DNA from 3 places in the Serpentinimonas sp. SSL01 genome. Region 1 is predicted to be linked to each of the others. Evidence: predicted binding sites of a transcription regulator. Region 1 holds the regulator's gene; each other region holds the start of a gene.
What was found. The regulator FliA, encoded in region 1, starts transcription of late flagellar genes. The targets are predictions, from matches to a motif close to CTAAAGTTTNNNNNNNNNNNGCCGNTA.
Positions count from the first base shown of each region.

Region 1 (5,002 bases):
CAGAACCGCAAAAAAAGGTTAAAGTCGGGCTTCATTCGGCCGATAAGGCTCTCAAGTGCCCCTCTTATCTGGGGGTTTGGAGCGCGTCATGAACGTCAATCACCTCACCGACAAGCCTGCTGCAGTTAGTCCGTCCACGCGAATGTTGGATCGGGCAGCCGTGCCCGCTCAGGCGGTTGGCAGCACCGGGTCCGCAACCGCGGCCAGTGTCGAGGTGCGGCTTTCGGCCGTGACCCAGACCATGACCAATAACGTGGCGCGCTCCGGCGCCGACGTTTTCAACGCCGAAAAGGTGCAGGCCATGCGCAGCGCAATCCAAAACGGTTCGTTTTCGGTCAACGCCGAAGCCATCGCCGATCAGGTGCTGGTTCAGGCGCGTGAAATGCTCGGCGTGGCGGCCTCTGCACCCCGCTCTGAAACCGGCTCTGCCCCCATGCGATGAGCAACCCGGGTTTGGTGCGCAAGCCCCCGCCCACCCCTGCTGGCGACCCCGGTTGGCGCGCGGCACTTGAGACCTTGACGGCCTTGCGCGGGGCTGTTGCTGCGGTGCAGCGCTTGGCGCTGGAATCTATAGATGGCGAAAACGCGGATGCCTTGGTTGCTGCCGTCGCAGAACTGAACCGGTCTATGGCCCACCACCTGCCGCTGCTGCAGAAAACCGCCACGCAGGGCGCGGCCGTACCTGCTGAGGTTGCATTGCAATTGCAGCGCCTAGGCGCCGATATCCAGCAAATCAGCCAGACCAACACCCGCCTGTCGGCACAAGCGCAGCGTGCGCTTGATGTGCTTTTCCCAGCCGACGCCGTCAAAGCCTATAGCCGCTTGGCTGGGCGCGCCAGCCCTTTCGCCTCGAGCAACGGGGCAGCATCGGGCTACTTCAAAACCTGAAACACCGAAGCTGTTTGGGCCCGCGTGCTTTAGTGGGCACGAAGCCGGGCCCGCAGCCGGGCGATCGACTGGCTGTGCAACTGGCTCACGCGCGACTCGGTCACACCCAATACGGCAGCGATCTCTTTGAGGTTCATGTCATGTTCGTAATACATGCTCATCACGTGCTGCTCGCGCTCGGGCAGTTTGTTGATGCCCTCGACCAAGGCCGCACGCATGCGCTGCACGCTCAACTGAGCCTGTGGGTTGGCACCTTCGTCCGCGGGCAGAAAGCGGTCGAGAAACGGCTCGTCTTCCGTCCCGCCGGTCAAGTCCTCGAGATAGACCAGCTGCGAGCCGCGCACCCGGCCCAGCATCTCCTGGTATTCGGGCAGCGACAGCCCGAGCTCGAGCGCGATCTCGGATTCACGCGGCGCCCGCTGCAGGCGCTGTTCCAGCCGTTGCACCGCCGCCTCGATGTCTTTTTGTTGCTTGCGCGAGCTGCGTGAGAGCCAGTCGCCGTCGCGCAACTCGTCGAGCATGGCGCCACGGATGCGCTGGCTGGCAAAGGTCTCGAATTGCACCCCTTGCGCCGGGTCGTAGCGCGTCAGGGCTTCGTTGAGACCGATCATCCCAACCTGGATCAGGTCATCGATATCGACGCTGGCGGGCAGTCGCGCCATCAAATGATGCGCCAAACGGAGCACCAAAGGGCTATGGCGTCTGAGTTGGGCATCGCGGTCAAGCGTGCCTTTGGCGGTGTACATCAGAAACTGAGCGGGTCTGGTCGGCTGAAAGCGCGAAAAACTGGTGTGAAAAGGAATGTACATGGGGTTGTCTCACGCTATCTTGCAGCACCAACGCCGTTTCCAGAACCCGTTGCATGCAGGATTCGCCAGCCGCTGGGTCCAAGACACCCCGCTGACGATCATACCCGAGTGGCCACACCGCTGGCCTCAGACCCAGGTGACGCAAAGCCTGCTGACGCAGTGTTCGAACCGGATCTGGCTCTATGCCTCGATCCCAATTCGCAGACTGGCTCGCGGCTAGGTCGGCATCGGGCAGCCACAGCACCAGCGCCTGCAGGGCCGCCACCTGCCACAACACCTTGATGGCGTTGTAGGCACTCACCAAGCTCGCCGGGGCCGCATTGAGCAGCACCAGCGGGCGCGCCTGGGTATCGGCCAACCGCACCGCCCACGCCTCCAGCGGGGCCTGCCAGAGCAACACCCCAGATTCGGGCAGCGCCTGCTCCGACTGCTCCAGCCAAACGCTCGACTTGGAAAGCGCGCCACCGGTCTCGGGCATGCCATCGAGCGGCAGCACGCTTAAGCCCAAATTCATCAAACCGTCTTCGAGCCGCAGCAGTGCCGCCTGCGCCAGCGCCGGGTCGGGGTTGTGCACCACCGGCAACAAGCGCTTGGGGGGCTGCAAGTGCAGGGCCGCGAGCCCTGTGGCTTGGTCGAAGCCGGATTCAAACATGGCGGCCATCCAAAGGCACCCGCACCTGGCCCGATTCGGTAAAGTAGAAGGGCAGCTCGGCCTCTTTGGGGTCAAAAGACGATTTGCTGCTGGTGGCCATTGATAAACGCACCAGCGTCGGGGCATCAGGGCGCTGCCAGTCCTCTGGCACGCGCTGACCCGTGCTCAGGCCGCGCAGCACCAGCTGGTGCCGGATCAAGGTGTCGAGCGCCGGCCCGAGCTTCGCGGCTTCATCGAGTTTGGACAAAATCACGCCGTGTAGGCCGCTGCCCACGTAGGCGTGCACCACCTCGTCGAGCGTGTCGCCGTGGGCGCCGGCGTTGAGCACCAGCAGTTTTTTGATGCTGGGTGAGTCCAGCAGCTCCATCATCTCGGCGATGCGTGGGTCTTTTTGCCCAAGCCCGGCGGTGTCGATGATCACCATGCGCTTGTTGGCCAGCAGCTCGAGCAAGTCTTGCAGCGCCGCGCGGTCGTGCGCCAGGTGCGCCACCACGCCCAGCATGCGGGCATAGGAGCGCAGCTGCTCGTAGCCGGCCACGCGGTAGCTGTCGAGCGTGATCAGGCCGACGCTGCTGGGCCCATAGGTCTGCACGCACTGCGCCGCCAACTTGGCGGCGGTGGTGGTTTTGCCCACTCCGGTGGCTCCCACCAGCGCAAACACCCCGCCCTCGTCGCACAGCTGGCCCGCTTCGCGGTGGGTGCGCAGGTTGCGCGCCAACACCTCTTGCGTCCAGCGAAAGGCCTCGGCAGGAGCGTAGCGCTCGGGCAGGCGCTCCATCACGGCGCGCGCCACCGTGGGCGAGTAACCGCAGCGGATGAGTTTGAGCAGCAGACCGGCCTCGATCGGGTTTTGCTTGGCCTGACCGAGCCAAGCCAAGGTGCTCAGGCGCTCTTCCATCAGCGTTTGCAGCTTGTCGATTTGCTCGGTCAGGCGCGCAGCGGCATTGGGCGTGGCTTCAGCCTTGGGAATTTTGGGCGCTTCGGGCGCCGGACTGGACTGCGCAGGCCGAGCTTTGGGCTTGGTTGCTTCAGGCGCGGACTGGGTGAAGCGCAAGCGGAAGTCGTGCTCGTCTGGCTGGACCCGAAAGCCATCGCGCTCGGGCGCTGCGAGGCGTGGAGGCGCCGCGCCCTGGGCGTGAGTGGGCTCGCTGGGCATGGGCTCCGAACGCTGGGGACTTTGCATGGCTTCGCGGCGCTTGCGCAGCATGCGCTCGCGCACATAGTCTTGGAACGACAAGGTGCTCATGGCCATGGCTTCGGTGTCTTGGGCCACGCTGCTGCCCGCCAACTTGCGCGGCAACTGGCTCTCGGCGCGCTGCTGCAGGTTGGCGCGCTGCATGCGCTCATCAGGATGCTGTGGCGGCTTGGATACGGCCGCGACCTGCGTGCGCAACTGCCCAAGGTCTTCTTCGCTGGTGGCCACCACTTCAAAGCCCTGATCAACGGAGCGGCTCGACAAAATCACGGCGCTGTCGCCAAAGGTGGCCTTGGCCAGCGCCATGGCTTCGCGCGAGTTGGGGGCTATAAAGCGTTGGGCGTTCATGCGGGCTCTCCAAGTATTGGGCCGATGCGGATCAAATGGGTGTCAGGAATTTCGCTGTGCGCCAGCACCTGCAGGCGGGGCGCCGCGCGTTTGAGCAGGCGCGCCATGGCGCTGCGAATGGCGTCGGGCACCAGCAGGCAGGCCGGGATGCCTTTCTCTTCCTGCCGGTTCGAGACCTGGGCCGCCGACTGGGTGAGCAGTTCGGCCACGCCGGGGTCGAGCGCACCCGAGCCCTGCCCGCTCAGGGCCTGGGTGAGCAAGCGCTCGAGCCCGGGCTCGATGGCGATCACTTCCAGTTCGCTCACCGGGCCGTAGATTTGCTGCACGATGGCGGGCGCCAGCGCCTGCCGAATGCGCCGCGCCAGTTCGGCCGGGTCTTGCGTCTGGCCGGCGTGTTCGGCCAAGGCCTCGACGATGGTGCGCACGTCGCGGATGTGCACCGACTCTTCGAGCAGCAGCTGCAGCACCTTGTGAAATACGCCGATGGGCACCATGGCCGGAACCACTTCCTCGATCAGTTTGGGGGCCAGTTTGGCCACGTGCGCCACCAGCTCCTGCACCTCGGTGCGGCTCAGCAATCTGGCGGCATGGACTTGCATCAAGTGTGACAAATGCGTGGCCAGCACGGTCTCGGAATCAACCACGGTGTAACCGGCCATTTGCGCGTTTTCTTTTTGCCGTTCCTCGATCCAGTGCGCCGGCAGGCCAAAGGCTGGGTCGGTGGTGGCGGTGCCGATGAGCGGGGTGCGGATGTGCCCCGGGTTGATGGCCATGAACTGGCCCGGGAACACCTCGCCCTCGCCCACCACCACGCCGCGCAGGGCGATGCGGTAGCTGCTCGGGCGCAGCTCGAGGTTGTCGCGCACGTGCACGGGCGGCGGCAAAAAGCCCACGTCTTGGGCGAATTTTTTGCGCACGCCCTTGATGCGCGTGAGCAGATCGCCTTGGCGCGCTTTGTCCACCAGCGGAATCAGGCGGTAGCCCAGCTCGAGGCCCAGCAGATCGACCGGCTGCATGTCGTTCCACGAGGCCTCGCCATCGCTCGGCGCGGGGGCATTGGCCTGAAGCTGCGCCTGCGCGCTGGCGGCCTGGGCCTGGCGCTGCTGCCAG
Region 1 is NZ_CM150487.1:461,268-466,269, reverse strand. It holds gene flgM (flagellar biosynthesis anti-sigma factor FlgM) at 89-442, shown strand; gene ACVMK0_RS02170 (hypothetical protein) at 439-888, shown strand; gene ACVMK0_RS02165 (RNA polymerase sigma factor FliA) at 918-1,634, opposite strand; gene ACVMK0_RS02160 (hypothetical protein) at 1,609-2,349, opposite strand; gene flhF (flagellar biosynthesis protein FlhF) at 2,342-3,892, opposite strand; gene flhA (flagellar biosynthesis protein FlhA) at 3,889-5,002, opposite strand, start outside.

Region 2 (5,002 bases), 150 kb from region 1:
TTCGGCGCCAGCCAGCAGGCCGGCTTCGTAGCCTTCGTCCCAAGCCTGCTGGCGCAGGGCCAGTGCCTGCTGGACATCGAGCACCTGTTCGGCATCGGAGGCTTGGGTCTCGCGGCCGGGTGTGCCGTCGCCGATGGCACCAAACAGCACCGCCTCTACCTCTTGCACCTCCTCTTTGGGGATGAAGCGCTGGTAATGCGAGGCGCGGCTAGACGAAGGCATCGTCGCCTCCGCCACCGATCGTGATTTGGCCCTCGTCGGCCAGGCGGCGCACCACTTTGAGGATGTCTTTTTGTTGCGCCTCGACCTCGGACAAGCGCACCGGCCCGCGCGACTCCAGGTCTTCTTTGAGCGCTTCGGCGGCGCGGCTCGACATGTTGCCGAGGATTTTTTCTTTGAGCTCGTTGCTCGCACCCTTGAGGGCGATCACCAGCGCATCGGAGGACACCTCTTTGAGCACCGACTGGATGGCTTTGTTGTCGAGCTTGTTCACGTCTTCGAAGGTGAACATCTTGTCCATGATTTTTTGTGCCAGGTCGGGGTCGGACTCGCGGATGGAATCGACCACGCTGGTCTCGAGGCTGGTGCCGAGCAGGTTGATGATCTCGGCCGCTGCCTTGGCACCCCCGAGCGAGCTTTTGCGGATTTTGTCGCCGCCGGCCAGCACTTGGTAAAGCGCTTCGTTAAGGTCTTTGAGGGCCATCGGCTGGATGCCCTCCATGGTGGCGATGCGCAGCATGACGTCGTTGCGCGTGCGCTCGGTGAATTGCTTGAGGATGTTGGCGGCATGGTCTTGGTCGAGGTGCACCAAAATGGCGGCCAGAATCTGCGGGTGTTCGTTGCGCAGCAGTTCGGCGACCGAGTTTGGGTCCATCCACTTCAGGCTCTCGATGCCGGAGACGTCGCCACCTTGCAAAATGCGGTCGATCAGCAGCGAGGCCTTGTCGTCGCCCAAGGCGCGCTTGAGCACGGCGCGCACGTAGTTGTCGGTGTCCGAGACCAGCAGGCTGTGTGAGGCCGCCTCGGCGGTGAACTTGTCGATCACACCATCGACCTTGTCTTTGCTGACGGTGCGCATGCGCGCGATCGTCTCGCCTAGGCGCTGCACCTCTTTGGGCGAGAAATGCTTGAACACCTCGGCCGCTTCCTCTTCGCCGAGCGACATGAGGAAGATGGCCGCGTCTTGCAGTCCGTCGTCTGTGTCAGCCATTGCGCGCTACCTTTGGGCTTGTCAAGGGCCCCATTGTCGCCTCAAGTGCTGGCCGTGGCAGGGGATTCGCCCGTCATCCAGCCGCGCACGATGTTGGCCACGGCCACCGGGTTGTCGCGCGCCAGCCGGCGCGCGTCTTCGAGCCGCAGTTGCTCCACGGTCGGTTCGCTGGATGCGGGCGCTGGCAGGCCCGGACGCTGTGGCGTTTCGTCCACCAGCGCGTTGAGCTGACCGCCCGGGGCACCGGCGTCGCGTTCGGGTTCGGGGGGCGACGCCGCCATGAGCTTGAGCGAGGGCCGCACCATGCCCAAGAAGACGATCAGAGCCAGCAGCAGCAAGCCCAGCGGCCAAACCAAGGAGCGGATCAGGTCTTGCAGCCAAGGCTGCTGCCACAGCGGCAGCTCGACCGTTTCGACCACGGTGCGGTTGAAGGCGGCGTTCATCACGTTCACGGTGTCGCCGCGCGGTTCGCTAAAGCCGATGGCTTCGCGCACCAGCGCGTTGATCTGCGCCATCAGTTCGGGCGACAAGGGGGTGCTGGTGGGCTCGCCGCGCCGATCGGTGCCCTCGGCGTGGTTGAGTACCACGGCGGCGCTCAGGCGCCGGATGTTGCCCGTGGCTCCCCGGGTCACGGCCACGGTGCGGTCGACCTCGAAGTTGGTCACTTGCTCGCGCCGGCGGTTGGCTTCGGCGCTGCCGCCGGGTACATTCTGGCCCGGCACCACGCCCAGCGGGCCGGCGTCGGGGGCGTTGATCGGGGCCGCTGCGGCCCCCGGGGGCAGGTTGGCCACGGCGCCCGGCACGCCAGCCGGCGTTTGTTCGGTTTGGCTGCCGCTCTCGAGCAGCTGGGCGCTGCGCACCGCGGCTTCATTGGGGGCTTGGTTGGGGCGGAATTGCTCCACGGTTTGGTCGGTGACCGAGAAATCGACGTCGGCCGTGACCTGGGCGCGCACGTTCTGGCGCCCAACCAGGGGTTCGAGCAGGTCCAAGATGCGCTGGGTGTGCATCTGCTCGACCATGCGCCGGTATTCGAGCTGGCGCGAGTCGATGCCGTTTTGGGCGCCGTCGGCGCTTTGCGACAGCAAGTTGCCATGCTGATCGACCACGCTCACCGCCGCCGGGCGCATTTCGGGCACGCTGCTGGCCACCAGATGCACGATGCCGGCCACTTGGGCGCGGTCGAGCACGCGGCCGCCATGCAGAGTGAGCAAGACGCTGGCCGAGGGCTTTTGCTGCTCCCTGAAAAAACCGGTCTGATTCGGTAGGGCGAGGTGCACGCGCGCTTCGGCCACGGCGTTGAGCGAAGAAATGGAGCGCACCAGTTCGCCCTCGAGTCCGCGCTGAAAATTGAGCCGCTCTTGGAACTGCGTCATTCCTAAGCGGGCGGTGTCCATCAGCTCAAAGCCGACCACGCTGCCGCGCGGCAGGCCCTGCGCCGCCAGCTGCAAGCGCACGTCGTGCACGCGGTTGGCGGGCACCAAAATCGCGGTGCCGGCCTCGGAGTGCCGGTGGGGTACGCCCATTTGTGATAACTGTTCGAGCACCGCGCCGCCGTCCTGGGGCGAGAGGTTGGCGTAAAGCACCCGAAACTCGGGTCGGCCGGCCATCAGGGCGGCCGCCACCAGCAGCGCCAGCAAGGCGGCTGCGCCCAGCCCCAGCATGAGCTTGCGGCCGCTGTCGAGGCGCGCAAAGCCCTGCACCAAGCGGTTGGGTGGGCCCGCAGTTTGGAGGGGTGGGGCGTCAACGGTGGCGACGGCGGTGTTCATGCGGGTGGGTGCGGGAGGACGGTTTTGGGGGCTGAGGGCATTGTGTGTGGCCCGGCCCCGAATCTAAAGCGGAAAAAGCCCTGCGAACGGGCGCTTTATCGGCCTCAAGTCGGGGCGTGAGCGGCCGTAGCATAGCCACTCACCGCATTGAGCCACCCGCCCTGCAAGGATCTAGCCATGGAATTGCGCCTCACCCCCCCCACGACCGTCGGCGTAGGCGCCCCGCGCCCCGCGCGCCTGCCCGGCTTGGAATCGGGTGTGGGTGGACCGACTGGGGCGGTGCCCGAAGCCGGCGGCTTTGGGCAAGCCTTCAAGACCGCATTGCAAAACGTCAGCGCCGCCCAAGAGCGCGCGGGCCAGTTGCAGACCGAATTTCAGCTCGGCAACCCCAACGTGAGCTTGGAGCAAACCATGCTTGCGATGCAAAAATCACAGATCGGCTTTCAGGCCGCCTTGCATGTGCGCAACCGCATGATGCAGGCGTACACCGATGTGATGAACATGCAGGTATGAGGGCGTTTGTATGTTTCTAGATGGTGCGGCTGCAGCCCGATAAGGGAGCGTCAATGCAGCAGAGTGGACCGAGTCGGCCCCAGGTTGGCCCACAAATCATCGACGCAGGGCTCAACCAGTTCCCGAATCTGGGCATCATGGCGCAGCAGCGTGAGCATGATGCGTTGTTTGCGGGCGCGCTCTGTGGGCGTCAAATCTCCCTCTTGGCCGAGTTCGCGCAGGCGTTCGATCAGCACGGCGCAGGCGCTTTCGAGCCGCATCACGGCGTCCCAGTCGTGCGCCTGCGCGGCGTCGAGCATCGCTTGGCTGGTTCTTTCGATCGCTTGGTAGTGCTCGAGCAGGTCAGTAGGCATGGTGGACATGGTGGGCAGGTGGGTCGAAGGGCCAGATGAGATCTGTACAAATTCTCAAGTCGTGCTATCTATATCGTAGTGTTCTGCGCCAACTTGAGCGCTTACTGGGTGGAATGTGCCGCTCAGTTCTGGGCTTTGGTGGCTGCGCTGGCAGGGTGCACCGGCTCCAGCGGCTGCGGCACCATGGGTTGCCAACGCACCGGATTGGTCGGTGCATCCTGCCCCAAGGCTTTGCCATTGACCCGCAGACCGTTGGCTGACAGACGCGCGGCGGTGGTGGGGCCGACTCCACGCACCCGGTTGGAGAAATCGCTCCAGTTGGCGAATGGGCGCTGTTGCCGCGCCGCCACGATGCGCTCAAGCATCACCGGACCGATGCCTTTGATCGCATCCAAGTCGGAGGCGGAGGCGCGGTTGGCCTCTACGGCGTTGGCACCGGCCGAGGCCAGCAACAGCAAAACGCCGATCATCAACGCTGCCGCCACCAGGCTCCACCTCGATTGCCGCTGCACACGCCACTGCAATGGCCTCTGCAGCCCCCTGCGATTTACTGCTTTGCCTACGTAGACCATGGCTGCCTCTCCTGTGGTGCATACCCCGACACTGCACAATTCGAAGATCTTAACTGCAGCGGGCGCCTTGGGGCTGATTGGGGCGCCTGGTGCCTGCAGCGCCGACGCCCCCACCAACCGACGATGTTTGACCCCACCCAAGTGCCTGTGCTGGGCACCGATGCGCATCTGCCCGCCGTGGCGCCCGCCGAGTGCCAGCCGCTGGCGCTGCGGCGCCGTTTGGCGGCGCCGCCGCCGTGGCAGCCCGAGCTGTGGCATGAACCCCGCTTCATCGAGCGTGCGCCCAGCCGCGCTGCGGTGCTGATGGCGGTGCGCACCGGGCCGCAACCCACGCTGCTGCTCACCGAGCGCAGCCCCGAGTTGCCCGACCACCCCGGCCAGATCGCCTTTCCCGGCGGCAAGATCGACGCCAGCGACGCCAACGCCCAAGCCGCCGCTTTGCGCGAAGCGCAAGAGGAAATCGGGCTGCCACATCAGGTGGTGGAGGTGCTGGGCCAGCTGCCCGACTACACCACTGGCAGCGGCTTCATCGTCACGCCGGTGCTGGCCTTGGTGCCTGCCAGCCAGCGCCTACAACCCGACCCGCGC
Region 2 is NZ_CM150487.1:310,936-315,937, forward strand. It holds gene ACVMK0_RS01475 (FliH/SctL family protein) at 1-222, opposite strand, end outside; gene fliG (flagellar motor switch protein FliG) at 209-1,210, opposite strand; gene fliF (flagellar basal-body MS-ring/collar protein FliF) at 1,252-2,976, opposite strand; gene fliE (flagellar hook-basal body complex protein FliE) at 3,154-3,489, shown strand; gene ACVMK0_RS01495 (flagellar protein FliT) at 3,540-3,851, opposite strand; gene ACVMK0_RS01500 (ComEA family DNA-binding protein) at 3,965-4,312, opposite strand; gene ACVMK0_RS01505 (CoA pyrophosphatase) at 4,538-5,002, shown strand, end outside.
Region 2: the regulator FliA is predicted to act here: its motif matches at 3,914-3,940, upstream of ACVMK0_RS01495 (flagellar protein FliT).

Region 3 (5,002 bases), 860 kb from region 1:
GCCCGGCCACGCTGGGCTCGAGGGCGGCGAGTTGCTGCGCGTTTAGCGGCTGCGCCGCTTGCAGTTCGGGCACCTGCTGCACCGTCTGCGCCCAGACGCGGTTCAGGCGGGTGGCCTCGGCCGCGTCTTGGCGGTGCCACAAAATCAGGGTGCCGTCTTGCTGAAAATACACCGGCTGCCGCAGCGAGGCAATGAGCTCGCGCCAGCGCGGCAGCGCGTACAGCCCCATGCGCACCACGTTGGGCTCGGCCACGGCGGCTTCGGCCAGCGGCGCCAGCATGGCGGCGGCCACCCAAGCGGCGGCGCCCTGGTCCGATTCGGCGCGCGCTTCGTGGATCGTGACCCGGTGGCCGCTGCGCGCCAGCCCCAAGCCCAGCAAGCGGCCCAGCAGGCCAGCACCTAAGATGAGCACCGGGGCGGGGTGGGGGCGGTTGGCAGGCATGGTGGGGCAGTGGGCGGTGTGGAAAAATCGGTGCAACCACCCAGCTTCGGGCGGCGCGGTCTGGGCTGCTGCGCGGTACAGGCGGTACAGCCGCTGGTGGAGCCGGGAAAATATACCATGGGCCTGCTGCGGCTCTGGTGCAGCCCCCCATGCACCCATAATGGTATTTGACGCACCTCAAGAAACCCCCATGTTGCCTGCCCCAGACCACGCTCCACTTTCCAGCCAACCGTGGCGCTACGCGCGAGTGCTCACCATCGCCGGCAGCGACAGCGGCGGTGGCGCCGGCATACAGGCCGACCTCAAAACCTTTGCCGCGCTGGGCTGCTACGGCATGAGCGCCATCACCGCGCTGACGGCGCAAAACACGCTTGGGGTGCGCGCCATCCACGCCGTGCCCGCCAGTTTTCTGGAGCAGCAGATGGCCGCGGTGTTTGAGGACATCGGCGTCGATGCGGTCAAGATCGGCATGTTGCACGCGCCCGACGTGGTGCGGGTGGTGGCTCGCGCGCTGGACCGCTACGCGCCGCCCTGGGTGGTGCTGGACCCGGTGATGGTCGCCACCAGCGGCGACGCGCTGATCGAGCCCGAGACCGTGGCCCTGCTGCGCACCGAACTGTTCCCGCGCGCCAGCCTGGTCACACCCAACCTCGACGAGGCCGCGCTGCTGCTGGCGCGCCCCCTGACCGGCGAAGCGGCGCTGGACGCCGCCGCCGCCGACCTACTGGCGCTGGGTGCGCGCGCCGTACTGCTCAAGGGCGGCCACCTGCAGGGCGAGCAATTAACCGATGTGCTGGCTTGCGCCGGCACCCCCTCTGCTTCTTGGCTGCGCCTACGCGGGCCGCGCATCGCCAGCCGCAACATCCATGGCACCGGCTGCACCCTGGCTGCGGCCATCGCCGCGCAACTGGCGCTCGGCCAGCCCATGCCGCAAGCGGTGCAGGCGGCACACGCTTGGGTGCGCGCCGCCATCGAGGCCGGCGCGGGTGCGCGCATCGGCGCCGGGCACGGCCCGCTCAACCACGGTTTTGCCCCGCTGGCGCTGCGGCGGGTGGGCAGCTGAATCGCAAGCGCGTCGCAAGCGCTCGCGTGGATTTGGATGTTGCGTCAGCTTATGCTGCGTAGCGAAGCAGCGTGCCGCCCAAGCCCGATGACGCGCCGCTGCTGCTACGGCCCGCACCATAATTTCCGGGGTAAGGGGCAGTGGCCTCGGCGGTGGCGTTGCCTGCATCCAGCGGCGTTGCAGGCAACTCGGTGCCAGGCGCACCCGCAGCCGGGCGGGCTTCACGCCACGCATCGGCCAGCGGCTTGATCAGGCTGTGCACCTCGTCGAGCGCAGCGGCGTCGTTGTGTGCGTTGGCATCCAGCAGCCGCACCGAGCAGTAGGCGTAGAGCGTGTCGAGCTGCTGCGCCAGTTCGCCTCCGGCCTTGATGTCGAGGTGCGTGCGCAAGCCCTCGCCCAAAATTTGCAACGCCTTGTTGATGTGGCGAATTTTGTTGTTCAGATCGTGCTGCTCCATGGCCAGCTTACCCAAGCGGATGCGGTCGAGTAGGCCCTCGAACAACAGCAAAGCAACCTCGTGCGGACCATTGGCGTCGGCACGGCTATCGAGCCCCACAGCGGCGTAGGTGCGGGCAGAGCGGTGAGCGGAAGTGTTCATGGAGCTGGCCTTGGGGCAAACGATGTTGATGCCTTTATATCGGCCAGATTCGGTGGCAACTTGAGAAGTGGTTGCCTTAAAAATCAATCAGGCCGGGCAAGCAAGCTAGTAGCCTTCCAGATGATCTGCCAGATCCTATTTAATCGGAATAAAAAACATTACTGTTTCGTAGATGGATTCCGAGTAGTGGCGCAGGTAGATGCGGTAATCTTTACGCAGTGCGAGTATCTTTTGTGGCACGCGCCAAAAATCGCCAGCGTTGTGATAGACGCAGATCGCAAGCCGCGGATGGTAGGTCATGATGGTGTGCTTCGCGCCTTCGATCGCCAGCAATTCAGCACCTTCAATATCCATTTTGATAAGTGTTGGTTTGAACTTGTCCTGTAGCACGTCGTCGAGCCGCTCAATCTCAATTTGTATCGAGCCTTTTGAAGATATTTTCGAGGACGAACCCGATGACTCGAAACACAACAAAGATTTTTTATCAGACAGACCATGCGCATGGCAGTAGATATTGGGTCTGCCTTGCAATTGTTGCATGCACTTCAGGTAGTTTTCAGGCTCGGGCTCAAAAAGGTGGATGGCGCTGTACTGTGGGCAGCGTTTGATAAATTCTAGGCTGTTGTAGCCGTTGAAGCCACCGACATCAATGAACGTCTCTCCAGCAAGTGCCAGTTGCAAAAAATCTTCGAAGTATTGCTCCCGCTCACGTGAACTAAATCCCTGCAGATCATCCAAATTGAAATTGAGGCGGAAATTAATTAGTTTGCGAAATATTGTGCGTGACGCTTCATCGGCAAATAGGTCGTGAATCCACTCGTAATTGACTGTGTAAGAGCGAAAATCATCAGCGAACGTTTCGTTCCATGTAATAGGCCTTAAAGCCGGAAAACCAGAGTATTTCAGAAAAGAAAAATAGTCAAGATTTTGCAGGCCAAGCTCGTCGAGCTTTTTTTTAACCGTCAGCGGCTTAAAGCAAGCAGTATTCAATACAAGCGCATTAGCCTCAATGTCCTTGGTTTTAAGGATAGGAATACCCTGAAACACGATCTCGCTGGTGAAATCGTCTATGATGCCGTCGACCTTGATGTGATCGAGTACGCTGCAGGTATAAACGGTAATGCCAAAAATATATTTGGGGCGCGATGACTGAGCTGAAAATTCAGAGCAAAAGACGTTAGCTATTTTGTGCTGCATGTCTTCAGTCCGTGGTTCGTAAATCAACTTGCTAATTGATTTCTGTATTGAGGTTACGGCGCGATCTGTGTTTGGCTCAGTTTTCAAGATAGACTCCTTCTAAGGATTCAATGCAGACAAACTCAGCAAAACGTGGAGTCACCTCCAGCATAGTCGATTCATCTTGGAATTCTGCAAACAAAATTGCTAACTTATCGAATGGAGCGGCTTCCATACGCTCACCGCTGTTCTTTAGAGGTGTTATTTGTACGCGGGATGCGGGAATGGTGTGCGTAAAAGTGTAGGTCGCCATCGGATTCTGTGCGGAGATGGTGTGTCGCCCGATCGGTTTGTACACTTCTGTTTTGGATGAGCAAGAGATAACTTCTCCTATGAACGGACGCACGTAGTAATCCATGTACCTACTAGCGGTCGATCGCTCGATAAGACTTCCATACAGATCACCCGGACAGCGGCGCATGCATTCAATGATCCAGTACTGGTCTCCTTTGACCATAAACTGCGTGTGGAGCAAACCATCCTGGAGGCCGAGTAGCTTGACCACTTGCAACATCGTCGCTCTAACTGAACCTTGAATGGTGGTAGCAAGCCGAGAAGGATGATTGGAGCAGTTGACTTGATATGGATACACAGTGCAAAATTCGTCAACAAAAAAATCGACTACAATTTCTTGGTCGTGAATAAATGCTGAGTGACTGTGTAAAGCACCATCGACGAACTCTTCTAGAACGATTTCTCTGCTGCGAGAAGCTTGGCGCGCCGCCTCCACTGCGACTTCAATCTGCGACACGTCCAACACTTTGGTGACACCTCGACCACTGAAACTATCTACCGGCTTCACAAGAAGTGGGTACTTCAGGCCGCTTACATCAATTGGCGCGTCGCCATTTTGCCAGTTGGCACGCGGTGCAGGAAGGCTGTATTGCTGAGTAAATAGTCTAAATTTGTTTTTGTTGTGGATTATTGATGCCACATCAAAACCATCAAAACCTGAGTAGCCCCATTGCTTGGCAAACCAAGCGCACGACATGTATGAATAATCGTTGCAGGTGGGTACAATGTAATCGAACTTTTCTGATTCTACTAATCGCAGAAGCGCATCGCGGTTTGAATAGTCAATATAGAACGATGCGTCCGAATATTGATGGCAAGGGTCTGACTTTAGGCGGCCACATACTGACACATGAATTCCTCTTTTTTTTAAAAGAAAAAAAATGGGGGCTGCACTAAAACTGCTGCCAACTAAAAGTGCGCGCTTCATGTGTTCGTCTTTAGTTAGATTGATTTGAAATCATTAGATAGCCACCGGCTCCCACTTCTTGTTTTTTCCGGCCAAAGCAATTGCCTCTAGCAGCTTGAGGCCTTCAATTGACTCTGATGCGCCAAAAACATATTCGCCAAATACTGTTTCGCCAGTACGCTTGAAATTCAAAAGTGCGTCGGCTATATCATAATAGTAGTTGGAGAAAGCTTCAATAAATCCGGCAGGATGTCCTGCTTTAAATCGCTGGTAGCGAGCTTTGTTGGCAATTTGAACCTCCTGTGATGAGCGATCAATAATATATTTCGTACCTTTGTTGTTGGCGTATTGTAGATGCTCGGGATTTTCTTGTAACCATTCCACGGCCCCCTTGTCGCCAAATATCCTAAGACGCAGTCCGTTTCGATATCCTAATGCTGCCTTGCTGAACCAGATTCCGCA
Region 3 is NZ_CM150487.1:1,322,556-1,327,557, reverse strand. It holds gene ACVMK0_RS06300 (FAD-dependent oxidoreductase) at 1-442, opposite strand, end outside; gene thiD (bifunctional hydroxymethylpyrimidine kinase/phosphomethylpyrimidine kinase) at 633-1,505, shown strand; gene fliS (flagellar export chaperone FliS) at 1,555-2,103, opposite strand; gene ACVMK0_RS06285 (FkbM family methyltransferase) at 2,239-3,387, opposite strand; gene ACVMK0_RS06280 (ATP-grasp domain-containing protein) at 3,377-4,561, opposite strand; gene ACVMK0_RS06275 (Gfo/Idh/MocA family protein) at 4,595-5,002, opposite strand, start outside.
Region 3: the regulator FliA is predicted to act here: its motif matches at 2,141-2,167, upstream of fliS (flagellar export chaperone FliS).